DNA from 2 places in the Micromonospora sp. WMMD737 genome. Region 2 is predicted to be linked to the other one. Evidence: riboswitches for the same ligand, from Rfam matches in the RefSeq annotation. Region 2 holds a riboswitch; the other holds the start of a gene.
The links. A riboswitch is a leader RNA that binds a small molecule or an ion and turns the genes downstream of it on or off. The one in region 2 is predicted to bind glycine.
Positions count from the first base shown of each region.

Region 1: it holds a riboswitch for glycine, as region 2 does, so the genes downstream of both, gcvP (aminomethyl-transferring glycine dehydrogenase) here and gcvT (glycine cleavage system aminomethyltransferase GcvT) in region 2, are expected to answer to the same signal.

Region 1 is NZ_JBMHMH010000001.1:1,049,785-1,056,635, forward strand. Features, by position in the region: gene ACN27A_RS03950 (chorismate-binding protein) at 1-35, opposite strand, end outside; gene ACN27A_RS03955 (DUF5999 family protein) at 159-359, shown strand; gene gcvP (aminomethyl-transferring glycine dehydrogenase) at 488-3,334, opposite strand; glycine riboswitch at 3,408-3,506, opposite strand; gene ACN27A_RS03965 (NAD-dependent protein deacetylase) at 3,611-4,471, opposite strand; gene ACN27A_RS03970 (SDR family oxidoreductase) at 4,547-5,206, shown strand; gene ACN27A_RS03975 (DivIVA domain-containing protein) at 5,235-5,864, opposite strand; partial or broken gene ACN27A_RS03980 (globin domain-containing protein) at 5,861-6,851, opposite strand, start outside.
Region 2 is NZ_JBMHMH010000001.1:852,987-859,837, reverse strand. Features, by position in the region: gene glyA (serine hydroxymethyltransferase) at 1-1,193, opposite strand, end outside; gene gcvH (glycine cleavage system protein GcvH) at 1,190-1,582, opposite strand; gene gcvT (glycine cleavage system aminomethyltransferase GcvT) at 1,617-2,744, opposite strand; glycine riboswitch at 2,797-2,877, opposite strand; glycine riboswitch at 2,883-2,975, opposite strand; gene ACN27A_RS03070 (collagenase) at 3,236-5,782, shown strand; gene ACN27A_RS03065 (NAD(P)/FAD-dependent oxidoreductase) at 5,923-6,851, opposite strand, start outside.

The sequences.
Region 1 (6,851 bases), 200 kb from region 2:
AGCGTGTCCACGCCGTCCGGCCCATCCTGCCTCATCCGTTCAGTGGATTTCGGAAAAACGACGCGCATACCTGCTCGATGCCGGCCACTTTCGCTTGGTACTGTGCGTCACTGGTCATGTGAACCATGACACAGTGCCCCCACAGTCCGGAGATCCCGATGTGCCAGCACCAACCCACCTGCCCCTCCGCCGAAGCGACCGACCGGGACGCCGCCCGGGTCCTCGCCTGCTTCCCTGAGCAGGGCTGGAGCCTGCTCTGCAACGGTGTCATCGTCTTCGAGGACACCGGCGAGCTCCTTCCCGACGGCAGCAGCATCGCCCCCCACCGCGGCCCCGCCCGACACGCCCTCGTCGCCTGACCCCTGTCACGCTGCGTCACGCCTTTTACACCCGTCGATCTGACCTGGTACCCCGGTCGGGACACCCCCCCGCCCAGGTCGACGCACCCGCCGGGGCGGCACCACGACCGCCCCGGCGTCACGCGACGTCAGTCCTCGAACGCCTCCGGCGCCGGGCAGGAACACACCAGGTTCCGGTCGCCGTACGCGCCGTCGATGCGCCGCACCGGCGGCCAGTACTTCCCGGCCCGGTCCACCCCGGCCGGGTACGCGCCCACCGACCGCGCGTACGGGTGCGGCCACTCGTCGCCCGACACCATCGCCGCGGTGTGCGGGGCGTTGGCGAGAGGGTTGTCGCCGGCCGGCCACTGCCCCGAGGCCACCCGGTCGATCTCCGCCCGGATGGCGATCATCGCATCGCAGAACCGGTCCAGCTCGGCCAGGTCCTCGCTCTCGGTGGGCTCCACCATCAGCGTCCCCGCCACCGGGAACGACATCGTCGGCGCGTGGAACCCGTAGTCGATCAGCCGCTTCGCCACGTCGTCCACGCTCACCCCGGTCGCCTTCGTCAGCGGCCGCAGGTCCAGGATGCACTCGTGCGCCACCAGGCCCTTGTTGCCCGCGTACAGCACCGGGAAGTGCCCGCGCAGCCGCGCCGCCACGTAGTTCGCCGCCAGCACCGCCACACCGGTGGCCCGCACCAGCCCCGCCGCGCCCATCATCCGCAGGTACGCCCACGGGATCGGCAGGATCCCCGCCGACCCGTACCGCGCCGCCGAGATCGCCGGCCGGCCGTCGACGTGCACGCCCAGCGGATCACCCGGCAGGAACGGCGCCAGGTGCGCCCGCACCGCCACCGGACCCACCCCGGGACCACCGCCGCCGTGCGGGATGCAGAACGTCTTGTGCAGGTTCAGGTGCGACACGTCCGCCCCGAACTTCCCCGGCTTGGCGAACCCGACCAGCGCGTTGAGGTTCGCCCCGTCGACGTACACCTGACCGCCGGCGTCGTGGACCTTCGCGCACAGCGACGCGATGCCCGTCTCGTACACCCCGTGCGTCGACGGATACGTCACCATGATCGCCGCGAGGGCGTCCCGATGCTTGTCGATCTTCGCGTCGAGGTCCACCAGGTCGATGTTGCCGCCGTCGTCGCAGCCCACCACGACGACCCGCATGCCCGCCATCACCGCGCTGGCGGCGTTGGTGCCGTGCGCCGACGACGGGATCAGACACACGTCCCGGTGCGCCTCGCCCCGGTCCCGGTGGTAGGCCCGGATCGCCAGCAGACCCGCCAGCTCGCCCTGCGAACCGGCGTTGGGCTGCACGCTGACCGCGTCGTAGCCGGTCACCTCCGCCAGCCACCCCTCCAACTGGGAGATCATCTCCCGGTAGCCGGTGGTCTGCGCGTCCGGCGCCAACGGGTGCACGTGCGCGAACTCCGGCCAGCTCACCGGCTCCATCTCGGTGGTGGCGTTGAGCTTCATCGTGCACGACCCGAGCGGGATCATCCCCCGGTCCAGGGCGTAGTCGAAGTCCGACAGCCGCCGCAGGTAACGCAGCATCGCCGTCTCCGAGTGGTGGCTGCGGAACACCGGGTGGGTGAGGAAGTCCGACGTACGGGCCAGCGCCGCCGGCAACGCGCCGGTGACCGGCGCGTCCGCCACCGCCACCGGCCGCCCTGCCACGGTGGCCCCGAACGCATCGCACACCTTCCGCAGGTGCGCGGGGGTCGTCGTCTCGTCGCAGGACGCCCCCACGTGCTCGGCGTCGACCAGCCGCAGGTTCACCCCCCGGGCCGCGGCGTCGGCGACCACCGCCTCGGCGCCGCCGGGCACCCGCACCAGGACGGTGTCGAAGAACGCCTCGTGCACCACCTCGACGCCGTCGACACCCCGCAGCGACGCCGCCAACCGCACCGCCATGTCATGGGTACGGCGGGCGATGCGCCGCAGCCCGTCCGGGCCGTGGTAGACGGCGTACATGCCGGCCATCACCGCGAGCAGCACCTGCGCGGTGCAGATGTTGCTGGTCGCCTTCTCCCGCCGGATGTGCTGCTCCCGGGTCTGCAACGCCAGCCGGTACGCCGGGTTGCCGTCCGCGTCACGCGACACCCCCACCAGCCGGCCCGGCAGCATCCGCTCCAGCCCCGCCCGCACCGCCAGGTAGCCGGCGTGCGGCCCGCCGAAGCCCATCGGCACACCGAAACGCTGGGTGGTGCCGGCCGCGATGTCGGCGCCGATCTCCCCCGGCGCTCGCAGCAGCGTCAGCGCCAGCAGATCCGCCGCCACGGTCACCAAGGCCCCGACCGCGTGCGCCGCCTCGACCAGCCCCGCCTGGTCACGCACCGCCCCCGACGCCCCCGGGTACTGCAGGTGCAGCCCGAAGAACTCCGCCGGCAACTCGTCGCGCCCGGTGTCGACGATCCGCACGTCGATGCCGAGGGGCTCGGCCCGGCTGGTGATCACCGCGATGGTCTGCGGCAGGGTGTCGGCGTCGACCACGTACACCGGGCTCCTGCTCTTCGACGCGCGGCGCGCGAGCGTCATCGCCTCCGCCGCGGCGGTGCCCTCGTCGAGCATCGACGCGTTCGCGGTGGCCAGCCCCGTCAGGTCCGTGACCATGGTCTGGAAGTTCAGCAGCGCCTCCAGCCGCCCCTGGCTGATCTCCGGCTGGTACGGCGTGTACGCCGTGTACCAGGCCGGGTCCTCCAGCACGTTGCGGCGGATCACCGCCGGGGTGTGCGTGCCGTGGTAGCCCAAACCGATCATCGACACGGCCACCGTGTTGCGGGCCGCCAGGGCCCGCAACTCCGCGAGGGCGTCGTGCTCGCTGGCCGGCTCCGGCAGGTCCAGGGTGCCGTGCCAGCGGATCACCTCGGGAATCGCCGCGTCCATCAGCTCTTCGACCGAGCCGTAGCCGACGGCCTCCAACATCCGACGCTCGTCGTCCGGATCAGGGCCGATGTGGCGGGCGGCGAACTGCTCTGCGGTCATGGGCGGCGCTCCCGGGGGCGAGGTCGACAGGTCGGCCTCCCCCTCTGTCGCGCCCGCGAGGCGCTCCACAGTGCCTGCCCACGAGGTCCTTTTGCCTGAGAGGTTCCGGGGAGGATTTGCCCCTTCGGCGCCGCCCGGGATGCTGCTGGGCGGTCTCTCCCACGTGGGTGCTGCCGGCATGGTCAACGCTACCAGCGCCGCACCGCCCACCGGAGGTCGTACCCCCGCCGGCGACGACCGTCGATGACCGGCCGGCCCCGCACCCCCGGCGGGCCGCTACCGGCCGACGCCCGCCAGCCCCGCGGCGGCGTCGCCGGCCGTCCGGTCGGCCAGCGCCGGCAGCAGCCGCCCCAGCGGCGCGTCGACGGTCAACGCCGCATACCCGTCGCCCCGGGTCGGGCCCTGGTTGACGATCACCACCGGAACGCCCAGCTTCGCCGCGCGCACCACGAACCGGCGACCCGACATCACCGTCAACGACGAACCCAGCACCAGCAGCAGCCGCGCCCGCGCCACCAGCTCGAAACAGCGGGACACCCGGGCCGCCGGCACCGTCTCCCCGAAGAACACCACGTCCGGCTTCAGCATGCCGCCCCGGCAGAACGTGCAGTCGACCGTGCGGAACCGGGCCACCTCGTCGTCGGCGAGATCCACGTCACCGTCCGGGTTGACCGCCGCCGCACGGGCGTCGAAGCCCGGGTTCGCCTCCCGCAGCCGCCGGTCCAACTCCTCCCGCGACGTCCGGTTACCGCAGCCCAGGCACACCACCTCGTCGAGGCGGCCGTGCAACTCCACCACCCGCGGACTGCCCGCGGCGGTGTGCAACCCGTCCACGTTCTGCGTGATGACCCCCTCGACCAGCCCGCCGGCCTGCAGCCGCGCCACCGCCCGGTGCCCCTCGTTCGGGGCCGCCCGCGCGATCACCCGCCACCCCAGGTGGCTGCGCGCCCAGTAGCGCCGCCGCGCCTGCGCGTCGCGCGTGAACGCCTGATACGTCATCGGGGTGTGCCGCCGCGCCACGCCGCTGGGCCCCCGGTAGTCCGGGATGCCCGACTCGGTGGACAGGCCCGCCCCGCTCAACACCACCACACCACCGCCGGCCACCAGGCCGGCCAGCGCGTCGACCGTCTCCGTCACCCGTCCATGCTGCCTCAGGCAACCACCCTGCGGCGACCGGCCACGTCGTGGCGGGACGGCGGCTAGGTTGGCGGTATGCGCGTCGTCATCGCCGGAGGACACGGCAAGATCGCCCAGCTGACCCACCGCGAACTCGCCGGACGCGGCGACACCGCCGTCGGGCTGATCCGCAACCCCGACCACTCCGCCGCCCTGCGGGCCGCCGGCGCCCACCCCGTCGTGGCCGACCTCGAACACGTCGGCGTCGACGAACTCGCCGCCCACCTCGCCGGCGCCGACGCCGTCCTCTTCGCCGCCGGCGCCGGCCCCGGCAGCGGCGCCGCCCGCAAGGACACCGTCGACCGGGCCGGCGCCGTCCTGCTCGCCGACGCCGCGCAACGCGCCGACGTCCGCCGCTACCTGCTGCTGTCCTCGATGGGAGTGCAAGGCGAACCACCCGCCGGCACCGACGAGGTGTTCGCGGCGTACCTGCGCGCCAAGAAGGCCGCCGAGGACGACCTGACCGGCCGCGACCTCGACTGGACGATCCTGCGACCCGGCCGGCTCACCGACGACGCGCCCACCGGGCGGATCACCCTCGCCCGACACGCCCCCGCGGGCGCCGTGACCCGCACCGACGTCGCCCGGGTCCTCGTCGCCCTGCTGCACCACCCGCACAGCGCCGGCGCGATCCTGGAACTCGTCGGCGGCAACACCCCCATCGCCGACGCCGTCGCCGCCGTCGACCAGCACTGACCCGCCTCCCGGCGGGCAGCCGACGCCGCTACTCGCCGAGCACGGCACGCAGCTGCGCGCCGACCGCCCCGGCCGCCTGCGCGTCGGAGCGCAACTGCTCCGACTGCTCCGACAGGTACGCCTGCCACCGGCTCAGGTGCTGTTGCGCCGTCGCCACCGCCGCCACCAACGCCGCCTGCCGGCCCTCCAGCTCCCGCACCTGCCGCCGCAGCTCCTCGCCCCCCGCCCCCGACGGGCCGGCGACACCCCCGGCCAGCACGTGCGCCTCGGCGATGATCTCGTCGGCCTGCCGCCGCGCCTCCGCGATGATCTCCGCGCCCTCCGCGCTGGCCTCACCGATCGTCCGGTTCGCCTCGTCCTGCGCCCGCACCGCCAACTCGATCACCATCGGATCCGGGCCCTGCGCGCCGGTGCCGGGCAACGCGCCGTGCCGCAACATCTCCACCTGCCGCGCCAGGCCCTCGTTCTCCCGCCGCAACCGGTCCACCTCACCACCCAGCAACGCCACCCGCTCGTCGGCCGACCGGGCCAGGCCCGCCACCTCGTCGGCGGACAGCCACCGGCCACCCCGGAACCGGCGCGCCTCCAACGCGCCCACGGCCCGGGTCAGCTCACCGTGCGCATCGGCGACCACCCGGTCGCCGTGGTCGACGCTCATCGCACACCCGTCCCACTGAAGTCGTCCGGCGCGGCGGCGGCAGCGCCCGCCAGCGGCGGATACCGGCAATGGTCGTAACTCTCCACCAGGATCCGCTCCCGCGGCACCCCCGACGCCGTCAACGCGGCAACCGTCGCCCCGGTCATCTCCGGACTGCCGCACACCAGCACCTCGGTGTCGTGCCACGGACCCAACCGCACCGCGGTCTCACCGGCCGTGCCCACCGCCCCCTGCCACTGCCAGCCGGACTCCACCGTCGGCACGTACCGCAGCCACCCGGACTGCCACGACTGCGCCGACGCGCCCGCCGCCAACTCCCGCAACACCACGTCGTCGTACAGGTCGTCGGGGGTCCGGCCCCCCACCACCAGCGTCGTCGAGCGCCCCGGACCCAGCCGCAACGCCTCCACCACCGCCCGCAGCGGCGCCACCCCCGTGCCCCCCGCCACCAGCAGCAACGGCAGGCCCGGCGACCGGTCGTACGACGACAACGCCGTCCCCACCGGCGCGCCCAGCAGCACCCGGTCACCCTCGCGCAGCCTGCGCACCAGATGCGTGGAGAACCGGCCCGCCGCCCGCACGTGGAACTCGATCGTCCCGTCCGGACGCGGCGCGTTCGCCGGCGACAGATACCGCCACGTCCGCAACTGCGGCACCTGCACCGGCAGCGACTGCCCCGGCAGGTACTCACACAGATAGTTCGGACGGACCGTGAACACACACGTCGGCCCGCCGCCGCTGCACCGCCAGGACCTCCGCCTCCCAGTACGGCGGCGACGTCCGCTCCGCCTCCACCGCCCCGGCCAGCATCAACCGCGCCACCAACTCGTACGCCGCAGCCCACTCGGCCTGCAGCTGCGGCGTCCACCGTGGACCCAGGAACCGCTCCAACGTCGCCAGCAACGCCTGCCCGACCCGGATGTAGTGCCACTCCGCCAACGGCACCGGCCGGCCCTGCCGGTCCTCGCCCTGGAACCGCCGGTGATC
Region 2 (6,851 bases):
TCGGCGGTCGTCAACGCGGTGGCGACGATGTCGGCGACCTCGGCGAAGTCGGCGTCGTCGAAGCCCCGGGTGGCCAGCCCCGGCGTGCCGATCCTCAGTCCCGAGGTCACCATCGGCGGACGGGGGTCGAACGGTACGGCGTTGCGGTTGACGGTGATGTCGATGCTCTGGAGCAGCCGCTCCGCTTGGCGGCCGTCCAGCTTCGCCGCGCGTAGGTCGACCAGCACCAGGTGCACGTCGGTGCCGCCGCCGACCACCCGGATGCCGGCGTCGTGCGCGTCGGCGGCGCCCAGGCGCCCGGCGACGATCCGCGCTCCGCGCAGGGCGCGGCGCTGCTGGTCGCGGAACTCCTCGCCGGCGGCGATGCGGAACGCCACCGCCTTGCCGGCGACGGCGTGTTCCAGCGGGCCGCCCTGCTGGCCGGGGAAGACCGCCGAGTCGAGACGCCGGGCCAGGTCGGTGTCCGCGCTGAGGATGGCGCCGCCACGCGGGCCACCGAGCGTCTTGTGGGTGGTCAGGGTGACCACGTGGGCGTGCGGCACCGGGTTGGGATGCAGCCCGGCGGCGACCAGCCCGGCGAAGTGCGCCATGTCGACCAGCAGGTACGCCCCGACGGCGTCGGCGATGCGGCGGAACCGCGCGAAGTCCAGGGTCCTCGGGTACGCCGACCAGCCCGCCACCAGCATTTTCGGTCGGTGCTCGTGCGCCAGCCGCTCGACGGCGTCCATGTCGACGAGGAGGCTCTCGGCGTCCACTCGGTAGCCCACCGCCCGGTACAACCGGCCCGAGAAGTTGATCCGCATCCCGTGGGTCAGGTGGCCGCCGTGCGCGAGGTCGAGGCCCAGGATGGTGTCCCCGGGGTCGAGCAGGGCCGCCATCACCGCGGCGTTGGCCTGGCTGCCGGAGTGCGGTTGCACGTTGGCGTACGCGGCGCCGAAGAGCCGCCTCGCCCGCTCGACCGCCAGGCGCTCGACGGTGTCGACGTGCTCGCAGCCGCCGTAGTACCGCCGGCCGGGGTAGCCCTCGGCGTACTTGTTGGTGAGGACCGAGCCCTGCGCCTGTAGGACCGCCCGGGGCGCGTGGTTCTCCGAGGCGATCATGCCGAGGGTCCGCCGCTGCCGGTCCAGCTCGGCGGCGACCGCCTCGGCGATCTCCGGGTCGACGTCGATCAGTTCACGGTCGAGCAGGCTCATGCCGCACCCGCCGCGTCGGCGTCGGCCAGGTAGGCGCGGTACTCGTCGGCGGTCATCAGCGCCGGCGCGTCGGTCAGGCGCACCCGCACCAGCCAGCCCGCCCCGTACGGGTCGGTGCCGATCAGGTCCGGGTCGGCGACGACCGCCTCGTTGGTGGCGACGATCTCGCCGCTCACCGGCAGGTACAGCTCGGCCACCGACTTGGTGGACTCCACCTCGCCGCAGACCTCGCCCGCGCTCAAGTGGGTGCCGGGCTCGGGCAGTTCGGCGTGGATGATGTCGCCGAGGGCGGCGGCGGCGAACGCGGTGATACCCACGGCCGCCGGTTCGGCCGTGTCGTCGATCCATTCGTGGTTGCGGCTGTAGCGCAGACGCGCGGGTACGTCCATGGTCGTCACTCCTGGGAAGATGGGCCGGTGCGCGTCAGCGCGGACGGCGGTAGAACGGCAGCGGGGTGGTCCGCACCGGCTCGGTGGTTCCTCGGACGACGACGCCCAGCCGGGACCGGGCCTCGATCGCGTCGGCGTGGACGTGAGCCATCGCAACGGGCCGGTCGAGTGCCGGTGACAGCGCGCCGCTGGTGACCACGCCGACGGGTCGTGCCGGTACGCCGTCTGTCAGCGCGACCACCGGATGGCCGGTCCTCGGTACGCGTCGCCCGGTTCCGGTCAGTCCCACGAGGACGGTGGTGGTCCCGGCGTCCCGGCGCTCGGCCAACGCGGCCCGGCCGACGAAGTCGCCCGGCTTGGCGAAGGACACCACCCGTCCCAGGCCCGCCTCGAAGGGAGTGACGCCCTGGTGCAGCTCGCAACCGTACAGCGGCATCCCGGCCTCGATGCGCAGCGTGTCCCGGCAGGCCAGCCCGGCCGGCGTCAGCCCGTGCCCGGCGCCGGCGGCGAGCAGCGCGCGCCAGACGTCTTCGGCGTCCGAGGCCCGGAGGAAGAACTCGAAGCCGTCCTCGCCGGTGTATCCGGTGCGGGCGACGAGCGCCGGCCGTCCGCCGAGGTCCACGGCGGTGGCGGTGTAGTAGCGGAGTCGGGTCGGCTCCGCGCCGACCACGGCCCGCACCGTGTCGGCCGCACGCGGGCCCTGCACGGCGATGATGGCCCGCTCGGCGGTGTGGTCGGCGACGGTCGCCGCGTGTCCGGCGCAGCGTAGGTGCAACGCGGCCAGCGCGGTGCGGGTGTTGACGGCGTTGGTCACCAGCAGGTACCGGTCGGCGGCGAGCCGGTAGGCGACCAGGTCGTCGAGCACGCCGCCGGTCTCGTCGCAGAGCATGGTGTAGCGGGCACCGCCGACCGGCACCGCCGACAGGTGCCCGACCAGCGCGTGGTCCAGCGCCGCGGCGGCGTGCGGCCCGGACACCTCGAGCTGCCCCATGTGGCTGAGGTCGAAGAGGCCCGCGCGTTCGCGTACCGCGCGGTGCTCGGCGGTCTCGCTGCCGTAGCGCAGCGGCATCGACCAGCCGGCGAAGCCGGTGAACCGGGCGCCGAGTTCGGCGTGCACGGCGTGCAGGGGTGGGTGGAGCAGGGTCGTCGGACCTTGATGCACGGAGGCCTCCCTCGTTCCGACGCGGTCGCGTCGTACGGTCGGTTGCCTCCCGCTCTGTCATCGACCTGAGAGCTTCACCGCCGGTTGGCGGCTTGCACCGTGGGTGAGACGAATGATCGTCTGCTTTCCAGAGTTCGCCTCACCCGAGCGGTAACGGGGCCTGAGAGTTTCTTGGGAGTTTGCTCCTTCGGCGCCCCGACGGACGGTCGGGATCTCTCCCGCGCGGGTTCGAACGGCGTCTATGTAGTTGTGGGTTGCCCGCAGACCGTAGGCGACCCGCCGAGCGACTGTCAACGGCAACGCACCGTAGTCGGATCGTCACGCACATCGATCGCGAGCGATTTCTTTACACGATGTGTGATGTGTGCCATTGTACTGGCCACCCACAGCGCGGACCCCACCTGATCGACGGGAATCGACGCCGCAGCCACTCCGCACCGCCACCCACCCGCCGGCGACCCGGCCGGACCACGAACGCCAGGAGGCGACCCGTGAGAACCACGAGAACACGAAACCGACGCGGCTGGCCCGCCGTCCCCCTCGCACTGGTGCTGGCGCTCGGGCTGGCCCCGACGACCTCCTCCGGCACCGCGCACGCGGCGCCACCGCCCAGGCCGACAGGCGCCGCCCCGAGCGACGCCGGCCTCGGCTCCGGCGCCGGTGACGCCCACGTCCGGCGGGCGCCGCTGCCGCTGAGCGAGCGGGCCCCGCTTCCCTCGTCCCGTGCGGAACTGCGCCGCGACTACGACCGGCCCGACGACGGGGGACGGCGCAACCCCCCGTCGGCGCGCGGGGCGGTCGCCGCGCCCTGCGCGGTCGGCGACTTCACGAGCCGGACCGGCAGCGCCCTGGTGCAGCAGATCAGGGCGTCCACCACCGACTGCGTGAACACCCTCTTCAGCCTCTCCGGAAGCGACGCCTCCCAGGCCTTCCGCGAGGCGCAGATGACAAGCGTGGCGTACGGGCTGCGGGACAACGCCGCCTCCTACGACGGCACCAACGCCACGGGTACCGCCCAGCTCGTGCTGTACCTGCGGGCCGGGTACTACGTGCAGTGGAACCACCCCGCCACCGTGGGCCCGTACGGCTCCGGCCTGCGCACCGCCATCCGCGCCGGGCTGGACACGTTCTTCGCCAACAGCCGCTCCGGCGACGTCAACGACGTCAACGGCGAGGTGCTGGCCGAGGCGGTCACGCTCATCGACAGCGCGGAGGAGAACGCCCGCTACCTGTACGTGGTGAAGCGGCTGCTGACCCGCTACGACAGCTCGTACGACTCGTCGTGGTGGATGCTGAACGCGGTCAACAACGTCTACACCGTGCTGTTCCGGGGCCACCAGGTGCCCGAGTTCGTCAGCACCGTCACCGCCGACCCGAGCGTGCTGGACACGCTGTACGCCTTCGCCACCGGCAAACGGGCCCTGCTCGGCACCGACCGGGGCTACCTGGTCGCCAACGCCGGCCGCGAACTGGGCCGCTTCCTCCAGCACACCGCCCTGCGCTCGAAGGTGCGACCGCTGGCCCGGGGCCTGCTCGACCTGAGCGCGATGACCGGCTCCACCGCCACCCTCTGGGTCGGCGTCGCGGAGATGACCGACTACTACGACAAGGCGAACTGCGCCTACTACGACACCTGCGACCTCCAGGCACGCCTGGCCGCGGCGATCCTGCCGGTCACCTTCGCCTGCGGCAGCACCATCCGCATCCGCGCCCAGCAGATGACCTCCGCCCAACTCGACTGGGCCTGTGCGAGCATGCGCAACCAGGACGCCTACTTCCACTCCGTGGCGGCCGACGAGGGCCCGGTCGCGAACGACCGCAACACGACAATCGAGGTCGTGGTCTACGACTCCAGCGCCGACTACCAGACGTACGGCGGGCCGATGTTCGGCATCGACACGAACAACGGCGGCATGTACCTCGAAGGCGACCCGGCGGTCGCCGGGAACCAGCCGCGGTTCATCGCCTACGAGGCGGAGTGGCTGCGCCCCACCTTCGAGATCTGGAACCTCAACCACGAGTACACCCACTACCTCGACGGCCGCTTCAACCTGTACGGCGACTTCACCGACAACATCGCCACCCCCACCATCTGGTGGATCGAGGGCTTCGCCGAGTACGTGTCGTACTCGTACCGGGAGTTGACCTACGGCGCCGCGATCACCGAGGCCGGAAAGAAGACCTACTCCCTGCGTACGCTCTTCGACACCACGTACAGCCACGACACCAACCGCGTCTACCGGTGGGGCTACCTGGCGGTGCGGTACATGCTCCAGTCGCACCGGAGTGACGTCGCCACGCTGCTCGGGCACTACCGCACGGGCAACTGGAACGCCGCCCGCACGCTGTTGACCGGAACCATCGGCAGCCGCTACGACGCCGACTGGTACGCCTGGCTGGACGCCTGCTCGGCCGGCAACTGCGGCGGCGCCACCAACCCGCCCGCGAACCAGGCCCCGGTCGCGGCGTTCACGTCCACCACCACCGGGCTGAGCGCCACCTTCACCGACCAGTCCACCGACGGCGACGGCAGCATCGCCGCCCGGTCCTGGGCCTTCGGCGACGGCACCACCTCGACGGCGACCAACCCCACGAAGACCTACCGCGCCGCCGGCACGTACCCGGTCACGCTGACCGTCACCGACGACAAGGGCGCCACCGCCAGGACCTCCCGGAACGTCACCGTCACCGGCGGCCCCGCCCCGCTGCCCGAGTGCACCGGCGGCGACGTCCGGACGCTGGGCCGCAACTGCCAGCGCGGCAACCTCCAGGCCACCGCGGGGAACCTGCACTACCTCTACCTCCAGGTCCCGGCCGGCACCGCCAGCCTGAAGATCACCTCGGCCGGTGGCACCGGCGACGCCGACCTGTACTACAGCCCCAGCAGCTGGGCCACCACGAGCATGTACACCCAGCGGTCGGTCACCAGCGGCAACGGTGAGACGATCACGATCAACAACCCGGCCCCCGGCTACCACTACGTGAGCCTGCACGCCAAGCAGGCGTTCAGCGGGGTCACCGTGCGGTCGCAGTACTGAGGACCCGCGCCACGCCGGACGGGTGTGGCCGCCAGCGCTCGCGCGGCGGCCACACCCGCAGGTCGCGCGAGCGGCCGGGCTCGGCCCGGCTCCGAGGAGGCGTCGCCGGTCGCCATGTGACCGGCGACGCCGCGTGGCTCTCACTGTTCGGCGGCGAGTTCGCCGAGCGTGACCGGCTGCGCCAGCGGACGGGACGCGTAGCCGGCCAGGTCGGCCGCACCGGGTGTCCGGCCCACCTCGCGCGCCACCAGGCAGGCGGTCGCGTAGCCGCAGACCCGGCCCTGGCACCAGCCCATGCCGGCCCGGGTCAACAATTTCGCGCCCCGGCCGTCGGTGGCGGACAGCTCCCGCACCGCCCGCCGGACCGCTCCGGCGGGCACCTCCTCGCACCGGCAGACGAGCGTGTCGTCGGCGCACCAGTCCGGCCAGCCGGCTGGCACGGGGTGGACCGCGTGCAGCGCCGCCGCGAACCGGCGCAGCCGACGCCGCGCCCGCAGCAGGCGGTCGTGCCGACGGGCCGACCAGGGCGGCGGACGGCCGAGAGAGAGCGCGGCGGCGCCCCCGGCCAGCTGCCCCTCCACCAGCGCCAGGGCGGCACCGCCGACGCCGGTGACCTCACCGGCGGCGTACACCCCCGGCACCGAGGCCGCCTGGGCGGCGTCGACGGCCAGCACCAGGCATCCGTCGGAGTCCAGCCGGGTCGCGCAGCCCAGGGCCACGGCCAACTCCAGCTGCGGGGTGAACCCGAAGCCCACTGCGAGGCCGTCGCACGCCACCTGAGTGCCGGTGCCGGGCAGCACGGTGCCGCCGGGACCGACCCGGGCGACGGTCACCCCGGTCACGTGGTCGGTGCCGTGCACGGCCACCACCGCCGTCCGGCGGTGGTAGGGCACCGTGTGCCGGAGCATCCGCCAGCCGTACCGGCCGGCCTCGACGAGCTTGCCGGCCGCCCCGGCGACCGCACGCAGTTGGCGGGCGTACCCCGCCGGGTCGTTCGCCTCGTAGACGCCGACGACGGTGCCGCCCGCCTCGGCGAGGCCGGTCGCGACCGGCAGCAGGAACGGTCCCG